4 regions of the Mesorhizobium sp. USDA 3734 genome follow, and region 1 is predicted to be linked to each of the others. Evidence: riboswitches for the same ligand, from Rfam matches in the RefSeq annotation. Region 1 holds a riboswitch; each other region holds the start of a gene.
The links. Region 1 has a riboswitch for cobalamin ahead of ACZ89F_RS11345 (CbtB domain-containing protein). Riboswitches for the same ligand answer to the same signal wherever they lie in the genome.
Positions count from the first base shown of each region.

Region 2: another riboswitch for cobalamin. It lies ahead of bluB (5,6-dimethylbenzimidazole synthase); the one in region 1 lies ahead of ACZ89F_RS11345 (CbtB domain-containing protein).
Region 3: another riboswitch for cobalamin. It lies ahead of ACZ89F_RS30000 (aromatic ring-hydroxylating oxygenase subunit alpha); the one in region 1 lies ahead of ACZ89F_RS11345 (CbtB domain-containing protein).
Region 4: another riboswitch for cobalamin. It lies ahead of ACZ89F_RS17590 (DUF1636 family protein); the one in region 1 lies ahead of ACZ89F_RS11345 (CbtB domain-containing protein).

Region 1 covers NZ_JBWCCW010000001.1:2,379,313-2,383,478, reverse strand. The annotation lists gene cobO (cob(I)yrinic acid a,c-diamide adenosyltransferase) at 1-273, opposite strand, end outside; gene cobU (bifunctional adenosylcobinamide kinase/adenosylcobinamide-phosphate guanylyltransferase) at 275-790, opposite strand; gene ACZ89F_RS11350 (CbtA family protein) at 783-1,589, opposite strand; gene ACZ89F_RS11345 (CbtB domain-containing protein) at 1,605-1,784, opposite strand; cobalamin riboswitch at 1,821-2,017, opposite strand; gene ACZ89F_RS11340 (aromatic ring-hydroxylating oxygenase subunit alpha) at 2,157-3,332, shown strand; gene ACZ89F_RS11335 (MFS transporter) at 3,472-4,166, opposite strand, start outside.
Region 2 covers NZ_JBWCCW010000001.1:4,045,521-4,049,686, reverse strand. The annotation lists gene ACZ89F_RS19860 (MFS transporter) at 1-149, opposite strand, end outside; gene ACZ89F_RS19855 (TetR/AcrR family transcriptional regulator) at 270-878, shown strand; gene ACZ89F_RS19850 (hypothetical protein) at 972-1,955, shown strand; partial or broken gene bluB (5,6-dimethylbenzimidazole synthase) at 2,060-2,677, opposite strand; cobalamin riboswitch at 2,735-2,914, opposite strand; gene ACZ89F_RS19840 (histone deacetylase family protein) at 3,036-3,962, shown strand; gene ACZ89F_RS19835 (exodeoxyribonuclease VII small subunit) at 3,966-4,166, shown strand, end outside.
Region 3 covers NZ_JBWCCW010000001.1:6,288,490-6,292,655, reverse strand. The annotation lists gene ACZ89F_RS30005 (FAD-binding oxidoreductase) at 59-1,159, opposite strand; gene ACZ89F_RS30000 (aromatic ring-hydroxylating oxygenase subunit alpha) at 1,191-2,438, opposite strand; cobalamin riboswitch at 2,552-2,753, opposite strand; gene ACZ89F_RS29995 (DUF680 domain-containing protein) at 3,257-3,457, shown strand; gene ACZ89F_RS29990 (DUF680 domain-containing protein) at 3,529-3,741, shown strand; gene ACZ89F_RS29985 (DUF680 domain-containing protein) at 3,812-4,012, shown strand; gene ACZ89F_RS29980 (DUF680 domain-containing protein) at 4,084-4,166, shown strand, end outside.
Region 4 covers NZ_JBWCCW010000001.1:3,586,633-3,590,798, reverse strand. The annotation lists gene ACZ89F_RS17595 (HYR domain-containing protein) at 1-1,309, shown strand, start outside; cobalamin riboswitch at 1,538-1,744, shown strand; gene ACZ89F_RS17590 (DUF1636 family protein) at 1,752-2,231, shown strand; gene ACZ89F_RS17585 (ABC transporter ATP-binding protein) at 2,228-3,019, shown strand; gene ACZ89F_RS17580 (ABC transporter substrate-binding protein) at 3,062-4,009, shown strand; gene ACZ89F_RS17575 (FecCD family ABC transporter permease) at 4,039-4,166, shown strand, end outside.

The sequences.
Region 1 (4,166 bases):
GACGACGCGGTCGCCGAAGGCGGCGAAGGCGTCTTTCTCGCCTGTGTGCCATTTACCCTTGATGAACTGGACGACGCCGACGCGCTTGCCGTAGCCGAGCATCCGCAGCGCCAGGCCGAAGGCGGCTGTCGTCTTGCCTTTGCCCGGGCCGGTGTTGACGATCAGCAGCCCCTTCTCGACCGTCTTGCTCGCCACCTCGGCATCCTGCACGGCCTTGCGCTTGGCCATCTTGGCGCGATGGCGTTCTTCGTCCCGGTCTTCGATGTCGGTCATGTCATTTCACCTTGAGCGGCAATCCCGCCACCATCAGCAGCACCGTGTCGGCGATGGCAGCGACCTGCTGGTTGAGCCGGCCGGCGGCATCGCGGAAACGGCGCGCCAGTGCATTGTCCGGTACGATACCCTGGCCGACTTCATTGGACACCACGAACCACGGTCCGCGTGGTCGCGACAGCACGTCCGCCAATCGCCGGCATTCCAGGTCGAGATCATGTTCGGCCAGCATATGATTGGTCAGCCACAGCGTCAGGCAGTCGACAAGCACCGGCTGGTCGTCCGGCAAGGCCGCGAGCGCGCCGGCGAGATCGAGCGGTGCGTCGATGGTCGTCCAGCCTTCGCCGCGCCGCGACCGGTGCAGCGAAATGCGTTCGCGCATCTCGTCATCATAGGCTTGCGCCGTGGCGACATAAGTCCATGGCGGCGGCAAACCCGTCGCCAGGGTTTCGGCGTGCGCGCTCTTGCCGGAGCGCGCACCACCGATGAGGAAGGTCAGGGCCCTGCCTTCAGGCAAAGCTGTCGCGCAGGCTGGTCGCCGTGCCGGTGAAGCGGCCACGCACCATGCCGACGACCGCGCCGAGCACCAGCCAGAACACCAGATTGGTCAGCGTCACCGCCACCACGAACTGGTGATGCAGGCCTTCAGGGATCGGCGTCTCGAAACTGTCGGGCTGCGGCGCGCCGACAATATGCGGCGCGACGATCAACGCCACGGCCAGGATCGCCAGCGGCAGCGACTTGCGGAACGCGATCAGGCCAAGGCCGATGGCGGTCGCCACCACGGTTGCCGTCCACCAGATCTGGCGCTGGGTCAGGTCGGCCGCCGGCATGGCCGGCAGTTCCGGCGGCAGGCCGAGGCCCGGCGCCAGCGTGAACACGGCAAAGCCGGCCAAGCCCCAGAACACGCCCTGACGCCAACCACCGATGCCACCGGCGAATTCGGAAACCGCGACCAGGATCAGCGCGAAACCGATGCCGGTGACGACATTGGAAACGACGTTGAAGGCAAAACGCTCGAAGCCGTCGGCCGGCGCCCAGCCCTCGTCCTCAGCGGGAGCCGCCGCTTCCGCCGGTGCCGGCGTGGCGGCGCTCATGGTGTTTGTCGCCGGTGCGGCCGAGCTCATCGCGTTGCCGCTGGTGGCGTCGGCAGGCGCCGCGGCATGGTCATGGCTGTGGCCGCCTTCGGCCTGTTCGTAGACTTCCGCCTTGAGAATGAGCGGCACGGTGGCATAGGCCTGCATGCAGGCGAGAACGACGCCAGCCACGAGCCCGGCGATCGCCGCGATGAACACGACGTTGCGAAACAGATTCATGATGTCAGATCCTCGTCAGTGGCAGGGAAACGCCATCGAATGGCGATTGTCATGGCCTGCATTGTGGACCGCATCGATATGCGAGAAGCCGACAAAGCCGATGACGAAGATGCCGAGCAGCGCCGCGAGCGCGAGCTGCATGAAGCGCGACTGCGAGGAGACGGCGGCGCCGAGGGAGACGGAAGCGGTAGTCATGTCTTGTCCTTTCGCCCTCCACCCGAGGGCATCGAAGTCAGTTTCCTGTCGCCGGCAGGTCTCCTGGCTCGCGGATCAGCGCCCTTCCCCACCTTCCCGAAGAAAAAATCTTCAGTGGCATATGGAGAGGACTACCGCACACAGTTGCGGGGGCAGCCACGGCATTGGGCGAAACTCGCCCGCACCGCATTCCCTCTTGGCTCCAAAATGGAACCGACGACATCAGCGACTATAGGCAGAATCCTCGCCTCCGGCAAACCAAATTCCGCCGACAACCATTGCGAATGCGTCGTACCAGCCGAGGCCCGCCGGTGCCGCAATTGACAATTTTCCTGGCCGGGTGTCGGCTGGCATCCTTGGAGGAAGCCAGCCATGCAGCCCACTGCCAGCGAGCGCGATCCCTACAATGGCCTGACCCGGGCCGAACCGACGCTGCCGTCTTCGGCCTATTGGGATGCAGGCAGCTATCAAGAAGATCTCGACGCCATCTGGTATCGAAGCTGGCTGCTCGTCTGCCGCGAGGCCGACCTTGCGCAACCACTGGCTTTCCGCAGATTCCGCATCGGCACGCAAGACATCCTCGTGCTGCGTGACGAGACCGGCGAACTGCGCGCCTTTCACAACACCTGCCGCCATCGCGGCTCGCAGCTCTGCCAGGAAAGCGAAGGTCGGCTGAAGGCGCGGCTGATCACCTGTCCCTACCACGCCTGGTCCTACTCGTTGCGTGGCGACCTCGTGCGTGTGCCGTCGAAATCGCTGCCTGAAGGCTTCGACAAGGCCGACCATCCGCTTTATCGGGTAGCACTCTCGGTGTGGCGCGGCTTCGTTTTCGTCAACCTGCAGGAGGACGCCGCCGGCTCGGCGCAAACATCCTTCGATCCCGCCTCCGGCGATCTCGGCAATTGGCCGCTGGAGACGCTGGTGAGCGGCCACGTGCTGCGCAAGGTGATGAACTGCAACTGGAAGATTTTTTGGGAAAACTTCAACGAGTGCCTGCATTGCCCAGGCGTCCACAAGGACCTGTCGCGGCTGGTGCCGATCTATGGCCGCGGCCTGATGGGCCGTCACGACGATCCCGAATGGGTTCGCCATGCCGACAATGACGCGCCGGAGTTTTCCGGCGGCCTGCGCGCCGGCGCCGAAACCTGGTCGCGCGACGGCCAGGCGCATGGGCCGGTCTTCTCGAGCTTGACACCGGCCGAGCGCACTGCGGGCCAGACATACGCCACCAGCCTGCCGTCGATGTTCGTCGTCGGCCATGTCGACTATGTCAGGACGGTGCGGCTGGTGCCGCTCGGCCCCGAGCAGACCGAGCTTGTCGCGGAGTGGCTGTTCGCGCCCGAAGCGCTCGCCACGACCGACATCGACAACATCGTCGCCTTCGGCACGCAGGTGCTGGAGGAGGACGCTGATATCTGCGAGGTCAATCAGAGAGGCCTGCGCTCGATGCGCCACCAAGCCGGCGTGCTGATGCCCGAGGAATACGACCTGCACCGCTTCCACAACTGGGTGTGCGAGCGCCACGCAGTACGCAAGGCAACCACCTAGTCGGCCTTCAGAATTCGCTCCGACGAGGCATATGGAGTGGTTTTCGAGAACCGGAGCGCAGCGGACTTTTGGGTCCGTGAGCACCGGAAGCGGAGAAAATCGCGACAGATGTCCGCCGGAGTAGAATTATCAAGGTCGACTAAAGCGATTTCGGCAGATAACGCCAGGTCACAAAGCCACAGACTGCCGCCAGCAGGCCGAGCGTGACGAACACCGAGCCGAGCCCGAAGAAGGCCAGCACCACGGAATAGACCAGCGGCGGCGTCAGTTCGGAAAAATCGAGATAGGTGCGATAGACCGCCGCCATCTGCGATCTTTCATAGGAGCGCACCGAGCGCATGAAGGCGGTCGAGCCGAGTGCGTCGAGTGCAATGGTGAAGAAGGCGCCGCCAAGCAGGAAGGCGCCGGTGAGCAGCGGCACGGTTTCGCCGACGAGGCCCGCCGCCAGCAGCATGGCCGATATGGCGAAATAGGCGAATGTCATGGTCCTGCGGCCGCCAAAGCGCTTTCCTGCCTTGCCCCAGAAAATGGCCATGAACAAAAGCGCGTTGCCGGCCGAAACCAGCAGGCCACCGGCCAGCTTGCCCTCGCCGGTGATCACCATGAACAGCGGCCCATAGACGAAGAACGTCGTCCAGAAACAAGAGCGGCCGAAGGCGATCAGCCAGGCCAGCCGCAGCCTGGGCTGGGCGATGAAGCGGCCTATATTGGCGAGCGGGTTGGCCGGTCGCGTCTTGCCCGGACGGATCGACGGGTTGTCGCCGAGCCGATAGGTCCAGAACAGCGCCAGCAGGGCAAACGCGAACACCGCCACCGCGCCATGCGCGGCATAGA
Region 2 (4,166 bases), 1.7 Mb from region 1:
CCCGCCAGCCAGTATTCGCCACGCGTCTGCGACAGCATCGCCACGATGCCGATTGGCGCCATGGCGATCGGCAGGCGCGCCATGAAGCCGGCGACGGCAAAGCCCTTGGCTCCGGGGGCACGAAAGATTTCCGAATAGGGATTTTGCATGGGTGGTTCCTCGACAAAGGACGATTCGACAATTACATACGAAGCGTATGATTGTTAAATAGAGCATACGCTGCGTATGTCAATTGGCATACGCAGCGTATGTGAATAGGTCCAGAAGCCATGCGCAGACCTCGCAGGGAAATGATCGCCGAGACGCGTGCCAAGCTGATTGCGGCAGCCCGCCATGCCTTCGGCACAACAGGCTATGCCGAAGCCTCGATGGATGATTTCACCGCCTCGGCCGGGCTGACGCGCGGCGCGCTCTATCATCATTTTGGCGACAAGAAGGGCCTGCTGCAGGCAGTCATCGCCGAAATCGACGGCGAGATGGCGGCGCGCGTGAACGAAGTGGCGGCGAGGGCACCGACCCGCTGGCAGCATTTCGTCGACGAATGCACAACCTATATCGAGATGGCGCTGGAGCCGGAAATCCAGCGCATCATGTTCCGCGATGGTCCGGCCGTCCTGGGGGATCCGGCACAATGGCCCAATGCCAATGCGTGCATCGCGTCAATGACCGGCCATCTGACGACGCTGCAGGAGGAGGGGGTTGTCGTCCCCAGCCTCGACCCCGAGACTGCCTCGCGGCTGATCAACGGTGCGAGCAGTCAGGCGGCGCAACGGATCGCCAATTCGAGCGACCCCGAAGCGACGTCGAAGAAGGTGGTGACGGCGTTCAAGCAACTGCTCGAAGGCCTGCTCAAAAGGCCGGGTCCGCAGCCGGACTGAAATCCCATCGGTGGCCCGGCGCCATGGCCGGCAATTGACAATCGCCGGGTTGGGTTCATCCTCTCCCACCATCTCTGAGGGGAGATTCGGGGCATGTGGGATTTCGATATCGGCAGGTCGGTGTCCATCATGATGCGGACCTGGCCGTTCATTGTCTTTCGCATGATCGTCTATTTCGGCATCACCCTGGCCTACATCATGGCGACCGGTACCGGCGCCTCCGTCGGCTATGGCGTTGGCCATATCTCCACCGATCCCGACGGGCCGCTGTCCTTTGCCTTGTGGGGCGGCGTGGTCGGCTTCGGTATCGTCTCGATCGCCGTCTACTGGATCCGCGAATACATCCTCTATGTCGTCAAGGCCGGCCACATCGCCGTCATGGTCCATCTGATCGACGGTCGTGACATTCCCGGTGGCCAGGGCCAGATCGCCTACGCCAAGGACATCGTGACCCAGCGTTTTGCAGAGGCCAACATCCTTTTCGTCGTCGACCAGCTGGTCAAGGGCGCCATCCGCGCCATCACCGGCCTGCTCGGCGGCATCGCGGCCTTCTTGCCGATTCCGGGCCTGAGCGGCCTGGTCTCCTTCATCAACACGGTGATCCGCCTGTCGCTGACCTATGTCGACGAGATCATCCTCGGCTACAACATCCGCATCAATTCGGCCTCGCCGTTCGAGACGGCGCGCCAAGGCGTCGTGCTCTATGCCCAGAACGGCAAGGTCATGGTCAAGAACGCCGTCTGGCTGGCGGTCATCATGTGGGGTGTGTCCTTCGTCATCTTCCTGCTGATGCTGGCGCCGGCCGGCGCCATTCTCTTCCTGATGCCCGGCCAACTCGCCGGCTGGGCCTTCGTGCTCGCCATTGTCTTCGCCTGGGCCTTCAAGGCGGCGTTCATCGAGCCTTTCGCCATCGCTTGCCTGATGCAGGTCTACTTCAAGACCATCGCGGGCCAGGTGCCTGATCCCGCCTGGGACGCCAGGCTGGCCGAGGCGTCGTCGAAGTTCAGAGAGCTCAAGGACAAGGCGCTGGCCTCCTTCGGCGGCTCGCGCTGGGGCACCGCCGGCGCGACACGCTGATCCGGCGCGGCATCGACGGCGTTGAGACGCGCCACGGTTGACTTCAGCGGCACCTCTCCCTGGCCGCAAAAGATCTCGCTCATGATCAGCTCCGGCAGCGGCAGCCGCCGTCCCCAGCCATGCGTTTCGAGATCCGGTTTTGGCGCGAACTCGGAAACACGGCCGACGCAGAGATAGGCGACCGGCGTGACATGCTCAGGAATCGACAGCAGGTTCTTCAGCGCCTGCGCCTCGATAATGCTGACCCAGCCGACACCGACCCCTTCGGCGCGCGCCGCCAGCCAGAAATTCTGCACCGCGCAGACCGTGCTGTAGAGGTCCATCTCGGGATTGTGCCAGCGCCCCAGCGGCGAGCCCTTCGAACGCTGCCGGTCGCAAGTGATGCAGATGTTGAGCGCGCTTTCGCAAATGCCTTCCAGCTTGAGCTTGCGGTACAGCGCCTGCCGCTCTTCCTCGATCTCCGGCAGTTCCTGTTCTCGCGCGGCCAGGAACAGGTCGCGCACTTTTTCCCGTCGTTCGGCTTCGCGAATGACGATGAAGTTCCACGGCTGCATGAAGCCGACCGATGGCGCGTGATGAGCGGCAAGCAGCAGCCGCGCCAGCACCTCATCGTCGAGCGCGGTGGGCAGGAAATGACTACGCACGTCACGACGTGTGAACATGGCGCGATAGACCGCATCGCGCGCATTCTGGTCAAATCCATCGTCAATCGCAGCGGTCATATGTTCCGGCATCGCTTGTTCCCTTGCGATTGTCGATGTCATCCGCCTGACCATGCGGATGACGATGCCTGCCAGGCCGGTCTTCTGGCTCGGGATCAACCCGCGTCCGGTGCCTTCCCGTCATCGACAGTGGCATTTACCGGCGCGGTCCCCCTCACAGCGTTGGGCACGCCACGGAGTTCAACCGTGTTCCCGATTCTCCCGCTTGCGGCGGGCACCAGGCAGTACCATGGACCTTACGCCGAAGCGCTGAAGACGCCAATGCCCGCAGCGACACGAATGGACGCAGGCGTGATTTTCCCCAGTCATCGGCCGCCCGTGCATGGCCTTTGTCGATCCGGGTCACTAGATTAGGACGATGACCACCCGTCTCTACACCCATCCGATCTTTCTCGAGCACCTCACGCCGCCCGGCCATCCCGAGCGGCCGGACCGCTTGCGCGCCATCGAGCGCGTGCTCGACGACGAGGCGTTTGCCGGGCTCGATCGTATCCAGGCGCCGGAAGGCGACGAGGCCACCATCCTTTACGCGCATCCAGCCGATTTCGTCGCCCGCGTGCGCGCCGCCATTCCCGACGAGGGGATCGCCCGCATCGACGCCGACACGTCAGTCAGTCCGAAGAGCTGGCAGGCGGCGATCACCGCGATCGGTGCCGCCAACGCCGCCGTCGACGACGTCTTTTCGGGCCGCGCCGACAATGTCTTCGTCGCCGCCCGGCCGCCCGGCCACCATGCCGAAAAGACCACGGCCATGGGTTTCTGCCTGTTCAACACGGCGGCGATCGCGGCACGGTATGCGCAGAAGAAACATGGTGTCGAGCGCGTTGCCGTCGTCGACTGGGACGTGCATCACGGCAACGGCACGCAGGATATTTTCTGGGACGATTCGTCGGTGCTCTATTGCTCGACGCATCAGATGCCGCTTTATCCCGGCACCGGTGCGAAGGGCGAAACCGGCGCCGGCAACATCGTCAACGCGCCGCTGGCGCCGCAGACCGGCAGCGAGGTCTTTCGCGATGCCTTCCTGTCGCGCGTCCTGCCGGCGCTCGACAATTTCGCGCCCGACCTGATCATCATTTCGGCCGGGTTCGACGCACACCATCGCGATCCGCTGGCCGAGATCAACCTGACCGAGGACGATTTCGACTGGGCGACCGGCCAGTTGATGCAGCGCGCCGCGCGCCACAGCGGCAACCGGCTCGTCAGCCTGCTCGAGGGTGGCTACGATCTGCAAGGTTTGGCATTTTCGGTCGCTGCCCATGTCGGGCGGCTGATGAAAGGATGAATGATGGCTGGTGAGACCAACGAAGACGTCAAGGCGATGAGCTTCGAACAGGCACTCGACGCGCTGGAGAAGATCGTCGATGATCTGGAGCGCGGCGATGTGCCGCTCGACCAGTCGATCAGGATCTATGAGCGCGGCGAGGCACTGAAGGCGCATTGCGACCGACTGCTGAAGGCCGCCGAGGACAAGGTCGAGAAGATCAGG
Region 3 (4,166 bases), 3.9 Mb from region 1:
CCTGTAAACACTCGATTCTTTCTTGGCAAGCCAGCGTGCACCGGCGGCTCCAAGCGGATCACGCCTCGATTTCGAGGGCCGAAAGCGGTTTTGAGCAACAGGCGAGGATAAAACCGTCGTCGATTTCGTGATCGAGGATGCCGCCATTGTGGCTCATCTCGACGTCGCCCGCGACCTTCCTAACCTTGCAGGTGCCGCACAGGCCGAACTCGCATGCGGCGGGAATCCGCACGCCCGAGGCCCGTGCCGTCTGCAGCACGGTCTGGCCGGCGACGCATTCGGCGTCGACATCCGAAAGCGCGAAACGGATCGGCGTCGCGGCTTCGACGACAATGGCGGCACCGTTTTCAGTCGGCGCGGTGAACGGCGCCGGGATTTCTTCCACGACAGGCGCCGCAAAGCTCTCCTGATGGTATTTCGTCATGTCGAAGCCGGCGGAGTCCAGCATGCCGCGCACGGCGCGCATGAAGGGATCGGGGCCGCAGCAGAAGATTTCGCGCTCACGGAAATCGGGCGCCAGCAGCGGCAGCCGGATCGCATCGATGCGACCCATATGGCCGAACCAGCCCTCGCGGCTCGACCGTTCCTCGATCATGAAGCCGAGCGACAGGCCGGGCATGCGGCTGCCGAGCAGTTCGAGTTCCTTGCGGAAAATGATCTCCTCCGGGCGGCGCGCGCAGTTGACGAAACCGACATCGGTCCATGGCGCACAGTCATTCAGCCAGCGCAGCATCGACATCATCGGCGTCACGCCGGAGCCTGCCGAAATGAACAGATACTTGGCCGCCGGGTGGCTGTGCAGCGAAAAATCGCCGGTCGGCCCGTAGGCCTTGACGTGCGAGCCCGGCGTGAGATGGTCGAACATCCAGCGCGTGCCTGCACTGCCCGCTTGCGCCTTCACCGTCACCGCGATCGAGAACGGCCGCGACGGCGAGGACGACAGCGTATAGGTGCGCATCAGCGGCCCGTCTGATGTCGGCAGTTCAAGCGTCACGAACTGGCCCGGCTTGTAGCGAAACCAGGTCTGGTTGTCGGAGCGGAAGGTGAAGGTCTTGACGTCAGGCGCTTCGTCGCTGACGCCGATCACTTCCAGCACCTGCAGCCTGTCGTTCCACGGCGTCATCTGGTCGAGATGGCGATAGAGGCCAAGATCCGTCATCGCATTCATCCTCTTGTCCCTTTGTTTTATGCTAGGCGACGCTGCGCAACGTCGGCCGGCCGCCCTCGGCAAGGCGCGGCCCGATGAACGACGCGTACCATTCGACGAACTGGATCACGCCACCCTCATGCAGCTCCGAATAGGGGCCGGGCTCATAAGCGGGCGACAGGATGCCGAAGGCGTTTTCCTCGACGATGCGGCGGTCCTGGTCGTTGGTCTCGGTCCAGACATGGGTGAGGTCTTCGATGGTGTAATCGACACCCTCGACCGCATCCTTGTGCACCAGCCACTTGGTCGTCACCGCCGTTTCCGTGGCGCTGATCGGCAGCACCCTGAACGTCACCGCGTGATCGATGAGGATGTGGTTCCATGTCGTCGGATAATGATAGTGCATCAAGGTGCCGATCCCTTCGGTGGAGACAGTGTCGGAGAGGTTCTTCTTCACCGCCAGCTTGCCGGTCATGGTGTAGCTGACGGCGTCGCGCAGCAGCGGCGCGCGGGTGGCGCGATACTGTCCGGCCGGATCGATGCGGAATTTGCTCGGCAGGCCTGATGCCTCGCATTTGGCCCAGTGCGCGACCATCTCGGGGTCGCTGTCGGCGCCGTTGACGCCGGTCACCGTCGGCGCCTCGGGGAAGGTCTTGCACAGCTCAGGGTGGTTGGCGACGCAGTGGTAGCACTCGCGGTTGTTCTCCCAGACCAGCTTCCAATTGCCTTTCTCGATAATCGTGCTCTCGAAGGCGATCTTTGCCTCGCGCAAACGGTGCGGCAAAAGATAGGGTTCGATCATCGCCCGCATCGGCGCGAAGTCAGCCGGCTCCTTGGCCAGGCAGATGAAGATGTAGCCGCCGACGCTCTCGCAGGCGACCGGCTTCAGGCTGAACTGGCTTTTGTCGAAACCGTCGGCCATCTGACGGGCAAACAGCAGGCGGCCGTCGAGTTCATAGGTCCACTGATGATAGGGACAGACGAGCTTTGCCGCCGTACCCTTCTCCGTGTTGCAGACGCGGCTGCCGCGATGTCGGCAGGAATTGTGGAAGGCGTTGATCTTGCCTTGCTGGTCACGGACAAGAACGACCGGATAGTCGCCGATCTGCACGGTGATGTAGCTGCCCGGCTTCGGCAGTTCGCAATCATGGCCGATGAACAGCCAGTCGCGATACCAGATCAGCTCCATGTCGAGCTTGAAATAGTCCGGATCGGTGTAGAAGGGCTGCTCTAGCGAAAAGCCTTGCCGGCGGCCGTTCAAGAGCCTCAGCATGTCGTTGCGAATATCCATGTCCTGTCCTCGCTTTAAGGACTGAACTGGTGGTGACGGAGGAAGGATTGGACGCAGGTCGGCAATGGGCCGGACACGCGCGATCCACCTCTTGACCGCCCACCGCGATCAGTCGAGTCTAGAAATCTCGGGCTGGTTTCCGGGCTCTGGAGTTGTCCTTGCGGACCATCGCGACACCTTCCCAGGCAGTTGCCCAGTGGTCTCCCGTTGCGACTTGAACTCCACCACCGTTGCGGGGGCAGCGCCGGATTCTGACCGGCTTCCCAATTCTCCGCCTCGTCGTCACGAAGCGGCACCTGAGATGGCATGATCTAACCACGATCGCGGGCGCGTCATCGGCATGAAAACGACATCGTATCCATGCGGCGCGACACGCATGCGAAACGTTCCGGTTGGCGATTGCGAAGCTGAAACCCTATCTCCGCGGCAGTCATTCCCTTCTGCAACTTCCCCGAAGCCGCCCCCTGATCGGGGTCAGAAAAGGTTAACAGTTTCGAAAAGTGACTATTAGCTCGCTCTAAAATCGAACCGAACGGTTCGTTTCTGTTGACAGTGCGTGCAGGACGGTGTGAACGCCGGCTCGAAAACCGCCTAAGCGGTGAATATTCGTGATGTAATAACTGTCTGATAAATAAAGAAAAAATTATCCCGTGGGGAGCCTGGGGCGCAATTTCAAGCGCCGGATTCATGGTCCACATGGAACAACTTCGTGATTGGAAAAGGCAGACCGGCCCTACCACATCGGGGCTGTCCGAACGACGCGATTTCCTCCCAAGACACGCCGCTAGACGGACGGGAAAAATACTGGAGTACATAAAATGAAAAAGATCATTCTCACTGCCGCCGCCCTTCTGGCCATTTCCGGCAGCGCCTTCGCTAATGGTAGCGACCACTATGGTTCGAACGCCCCGGCAGCCACTGCTGTCGACAGCTCGTACACCGCTTCGATCAAGAAGTCGGAACCGGCTGCTCAGACGCCTGCTCAGGGTAGCGACCGTAACCTCTTCGGCAACCACTAACAGCCGAATCACCAGTTGACGGCGGGTTCGCCCGCCGCCCTGGCGAAATCCAAAAATTCAGGAGACTTAAGATGAAGAAGATTATTCTTGCTACCGCCGCCGTTCTGGCCATCTCGGGTAGCGCTTTCGCCGGCAGCGACAACTTTGGTTCCAATGGCGCCAACCAGCCTGCCGTCACCTCGGTTGACAGCTCGTATACGGCTTCGGTCCAGCAGAAGTCGGCTCCGGCTGAGAAGCAGCCCGTCGTTCAGGGCAGCGACCGCAACCTCTTCGGCAACAACTAACAGCGGATTCGCAGTTGACGGTGGGTCTGCCCGCCGTCCTGGCGAAATCCAGAAAATTCAGGAGACTAAAATGAACAAGATCCTTATTGCTGCCGCCGCCGTTCTGGCCATCTCGGGCAGCGCTTTCGCCGGCAGTGACAACTTTGGCTCCAATGGCGCCAACCAGCCCGCAGCCGCGGTGGACCAGTCGTACACGGCCTCCACCAAGACGTCGGAACCGGTTGCCCAGACGCCCGCTCAGGGCAGCGACCGCAACCTCTTCGGCCACTAACAGCCAACTCCACGCGGACGGCGGGTCTGTCCCGCCGCCCTGGAGAGGCTTGAAAAATTCAGGAGACTAAAATGAACAAGATCCTCATTGCTGCCGCCACCGTTCTGGCCATCACCGGCAGTGCCTTCGCCGGCAGCGACAACTTTGGCTCCAA
Region 4 (4,166 bases), 1.2 Mb from region 1:
CTCGGGCTCCACCATCAATGCCGGCAGCCACACCGGCACGCTGACGGTGGTTTCGGGCGGCGCGGTAAGCTGCACCATCTCGACCAGCGATTCCGCCGACAAGGCGGTGGCGCTGATCGGCTCGTTCCTCGAGGGCCGGGCCGATGTGATCATCAACAACCAGCCCGACATCGACCGCCGCATCGAGCGGCTGACCGGCGCCTATACCGGCAATGGCGGCATGACGGCCTTTGGCATGCCGATCGGCGGCAGCCAGTTGCCTGTCGGCCTGCAGATATCGGCCGATCGCACGACCTTCGCCTACAGCATGCAGCGAGCACAGGCCGCTGGCAGCGACGATGGCAGTCAGCAAGCTGACGCCAGTGATCGGCGAACTGGTGCCCGACAGATGATGGCCGCGCCGGGTGCGCAGCTGCCGCTCAGCGCATATGCGGCCTCGGGTCAGTTGCCGCCAGCCGGCGTGACCTTCCAGCACGCTTTCGGACCGACCGACGCCGCCGGCGCCACACCCGCTGCCGACCCGCAGGCGAGCGATCCGCTGGCCAGGCGCTTCGACGTCTGGACGGAAGGCACGATCGGCCGTTTCAACTCGGCCGGCGGTGACGGCAGCTTCGGCATCGCCCATAGCGGCGCCGACTATCTGCTGACCCCGAGCGTGCTGGTCGGCCTTGGCCTGCAGGTCGACTGGGTGGACCAGGATGGAAAAGACGGTGCCGCAGTCTCGGGCATCGGCTATCTCGTCGGTCCCTATGCGACGGTGCGGCTCTCCGACCATTTCTACCTCGACACGCGCGTCGGCTGGGGCCAATCGTTCAACCAGATCTCGCCGCTCGGCACCTTCGAGGACCGTTTCGACGGGAAACGCTGGCTGGCCACCGCGGCCTTGATCGGCAGCTTCGACATCGAGCGTTGGAGGATCAAGCCGGAGGCACGGGTGACGATGTTCGAGGAAAAGACAGACGCCTATGTCGATGGCCTCGGCATCGACGTGCCCTCGGTCGACGTGCGCACCGGCCAGTTCGCCTTCGGTCCCAACATCTCGACCACGCTGCAGCTGGAAGGCGGCCTGTTGCTGACGCCTTTCGTCGACCTGCAGGGCATCTGGACCTTCATGCAGGATAGCACCGCGACGGCCGCCACGGCGGCACCCGGACTGGCCGAGACTGGCCTGCGCGGGCGCGCCGAGACCGGATTTGAGCTGGCGGCCGGCAACGGCATGTCGGTCAACGCCTCGGCCTTCTATGACGGCCTCGGCAGTAGCAGCTACAGCGCCTGGGGTGGAAAGCTGGGCCTCAGCCACAAGTTCTGAGGCCGGACCACGCGCGCAAGATCGAACGCCGACAGCAATGTCGCCTGATCGACAAACCCTTGTCGCTGATAGATCGGCCTCGGCAGGGCTTTCGCTTGACAGCGTCAGGCGGCGTCTTCTAAAGCGTTATGTTATTACATAATGAGAGCGCGCTATGTCTGTTTCCCTGACACATGAGGGGCCCATCACTCCGTCCGAGAAATCCGTTGCGAAGCGATTGGGGGAAATCTACGCTGAGGCGGTGATGGTCCCCGAGTCGAAAGGCGAGGGGTGAAAAGGGAACACGGTGAGATCCCCAGGGATCGAGGCCGTGGCTGCCCCCGCAACTGTAAGCGGCGAGCAAAATCCGTGAATGCCACTGGCCGGCAAGGCTGGGAAGGCTGGATGGCGCAACGACCCGCGAGCCAGGAGACCTGCCATCACTGAGTTGACCGGACGGGGTGTGCCGGGAGGAAACGCGAATCTCGGTCTTGTCGGCCGGCTCGCCAGCTTCCTTCCGTCGCCAGTTTTGGAAAGTGACGGAAAGTTGGACAGCTCCATCCATCGCATCATCGTGTGCACGCTTTGCCGTGACCTTGTGACCGGGGTCAGGTCCGGGGAAGACCTTTGTGCTGACTTGCGCTCCCGGCTTGCGGCCCGGCACGAGCCGGCGGTGGCGCAGGGCTTCGCGGTCGAAGGCGTGGCCTGCATGGCAGGCTGCGCGCGGCCGCTGACGGTCGCCTTCCAGGCGCAAGGCAAGGCCGCCTATCTCTTCGGCTCCATCGACGCACGAGCCGATGTCGGCGACCTCGTGCGATTCGCCAAACTCTACGCGTCGCTCGCCGATGGCTGGTGCAGTTCCGGTCAGCGTCCGGCGGGACTGGCCGGCAAGACACTGGCCCGCATCCCCCGTTCGGGCAATCTGGCGGGCAGCAGCCGATGACCGTAGCGCTTCTCGAAGCACGTGACCTCTGCGTCGTGGCGAATGGGCGGGACCTGGTTCAGGCGGTCAGCCTGTCGGTGGCCGCTGGCGACCGCCTCGCCATCATTGGTCCCAACGGCGCCGGCAAGACGACGCTGCTGCGCATGCTGTCGGGCATGCTACGGCCAAGCTCCGGCGAGGTGAAGCTCTCCGGACGCCGGCTGGACAGGATTTCCGCTGCCGAACGGGCACTGAATATCGCCGTGGTCGGGCAGACCGATCAGCCCGATCCACGGCTGGCGGTGATCGACTATGTCGAGCTTGGCCGCGTCCCGCACGCCGGACTGCGGCGCAGGAGCGAGGAGCGCGACATTGTCGTCGATGCGCTGCGCCGGACCGGTCTGCTGCCGCTGCTCGGCCGCACCATTGGCTCGCTGTCGGGTGGCGAGCGCCAGCGCGCCCAACTGGCGCGCGCCATCGCCCAGCAGCCAAAGATCCTGTTCCTCGACGAGCCGACCAATCATCTCGACCCGCGCGCCCGCGGCGAACTGCTCGAACTCGTAGCCGGCTTCAGCATGACCGTGATCGCGGTGCTGCACGATCTGGCACTGGTCGCGCCGTTCGCCACCAGGGTGGCGGTGATGAACCATGCCCGTCTGCAAGCGCTCGCCGCGCCGCGCGAAGCGCTGACCCAACAACTGATCCGCGAGATTTTCGGCATCGATGTTCTGCGTCTGCGCCATCCGACCGAGGACCGCGAACTGACGGTGTTCGAGGTTCCGAACCGCGCCGGTAACAATTCTGATTGAAGCCAATCCCCATTCGACCCATTCAACAAAGGAGCAACACCCGTGAAACGCCTCGCTTTTTCGCTCGTCTTCTCGCTGCTGGCCTCGACAGCCCTGGCCTTCCCGGTCACCGTCGACAGCTGCGGCAAGCCGCTGACCTTCGACGCGCCGCCGAAGCGTGCCGTCATCCACGATCTCAACATGGCCGAGATGGCCTTCGCGCTGAAACTGCAGCCGTCGATCGTCGGCCTGACCGGCATCACCGGGTGGTACAAGGTCGGTCCCGAATTCAAGGCCGAGCAGGGTTCGATCCCGGAACTGGCGCCCAAATATCCGACGCTCGAAAACCTCGTCGCCGTCGAGCCCGATTTCTTTTTCGCCGGCTGGTATTACGGCATGAAGCCGGGCGGCGAGGTGACACCCGATACGCTTGCCCCGCATGGCATCAAGACGCTGGTGCTGACGGAAAGCTGCGTCCATCTCGACAAGGGCCGCCCCGCCGCCTCGATGGACCTGCTCTACGGCGACGTCGAAAAGCTGGGCAAGATCTTCGGCAAGGAGGCCGAGGCTGAAAAGCTCGTTTCGGGCTGGAAGACGCAGCTCGCCGACATTACCGCCAAGGTCGGCGACCGCAAGGGTACGCGGGTATTCCTCTATGATTCCGGCGAAGACAAGCCGTTTACCGCAGGCAAGTTCGCCATCCCCAGCGCTATGATATCAGCGGCCGGCGGCGACAACATCATGGCCGACATGGAAACCAGCTGGGGCAACACGGACTGGGAAACCGTGGCGTCGCGCAATCCGCAATTCCTCATCCTGCTCGATTACCAGGACGGTGGCGGCTACAAGAAGCTGCTCGATTTCCTGAAGGCGCATCCGGCGATGAAAGAAACCGACGCGGTCAAGAACGAGCGCTTCGTCGCGCTGCGCTATGCCGAGCTGACGCCTGGACCCGCCAATATCGAGGCGATCGGCAAGATTGCCAGGGCGATGCATCCGGAAGCGTTTTGAGCTTGCGCCATCCGGCATTCGCACTGGCCATGCTGGTGGGCGCGGCGGCTATCGCCGCTCTCGCTCTGCTGTCGATCGCCTATGGTTCGACGCTGATCCCGCTGACCGACGTCGTTGCCGCGCTTGGCCGTGCAATTGGCTTCAGTGGGCACGACGT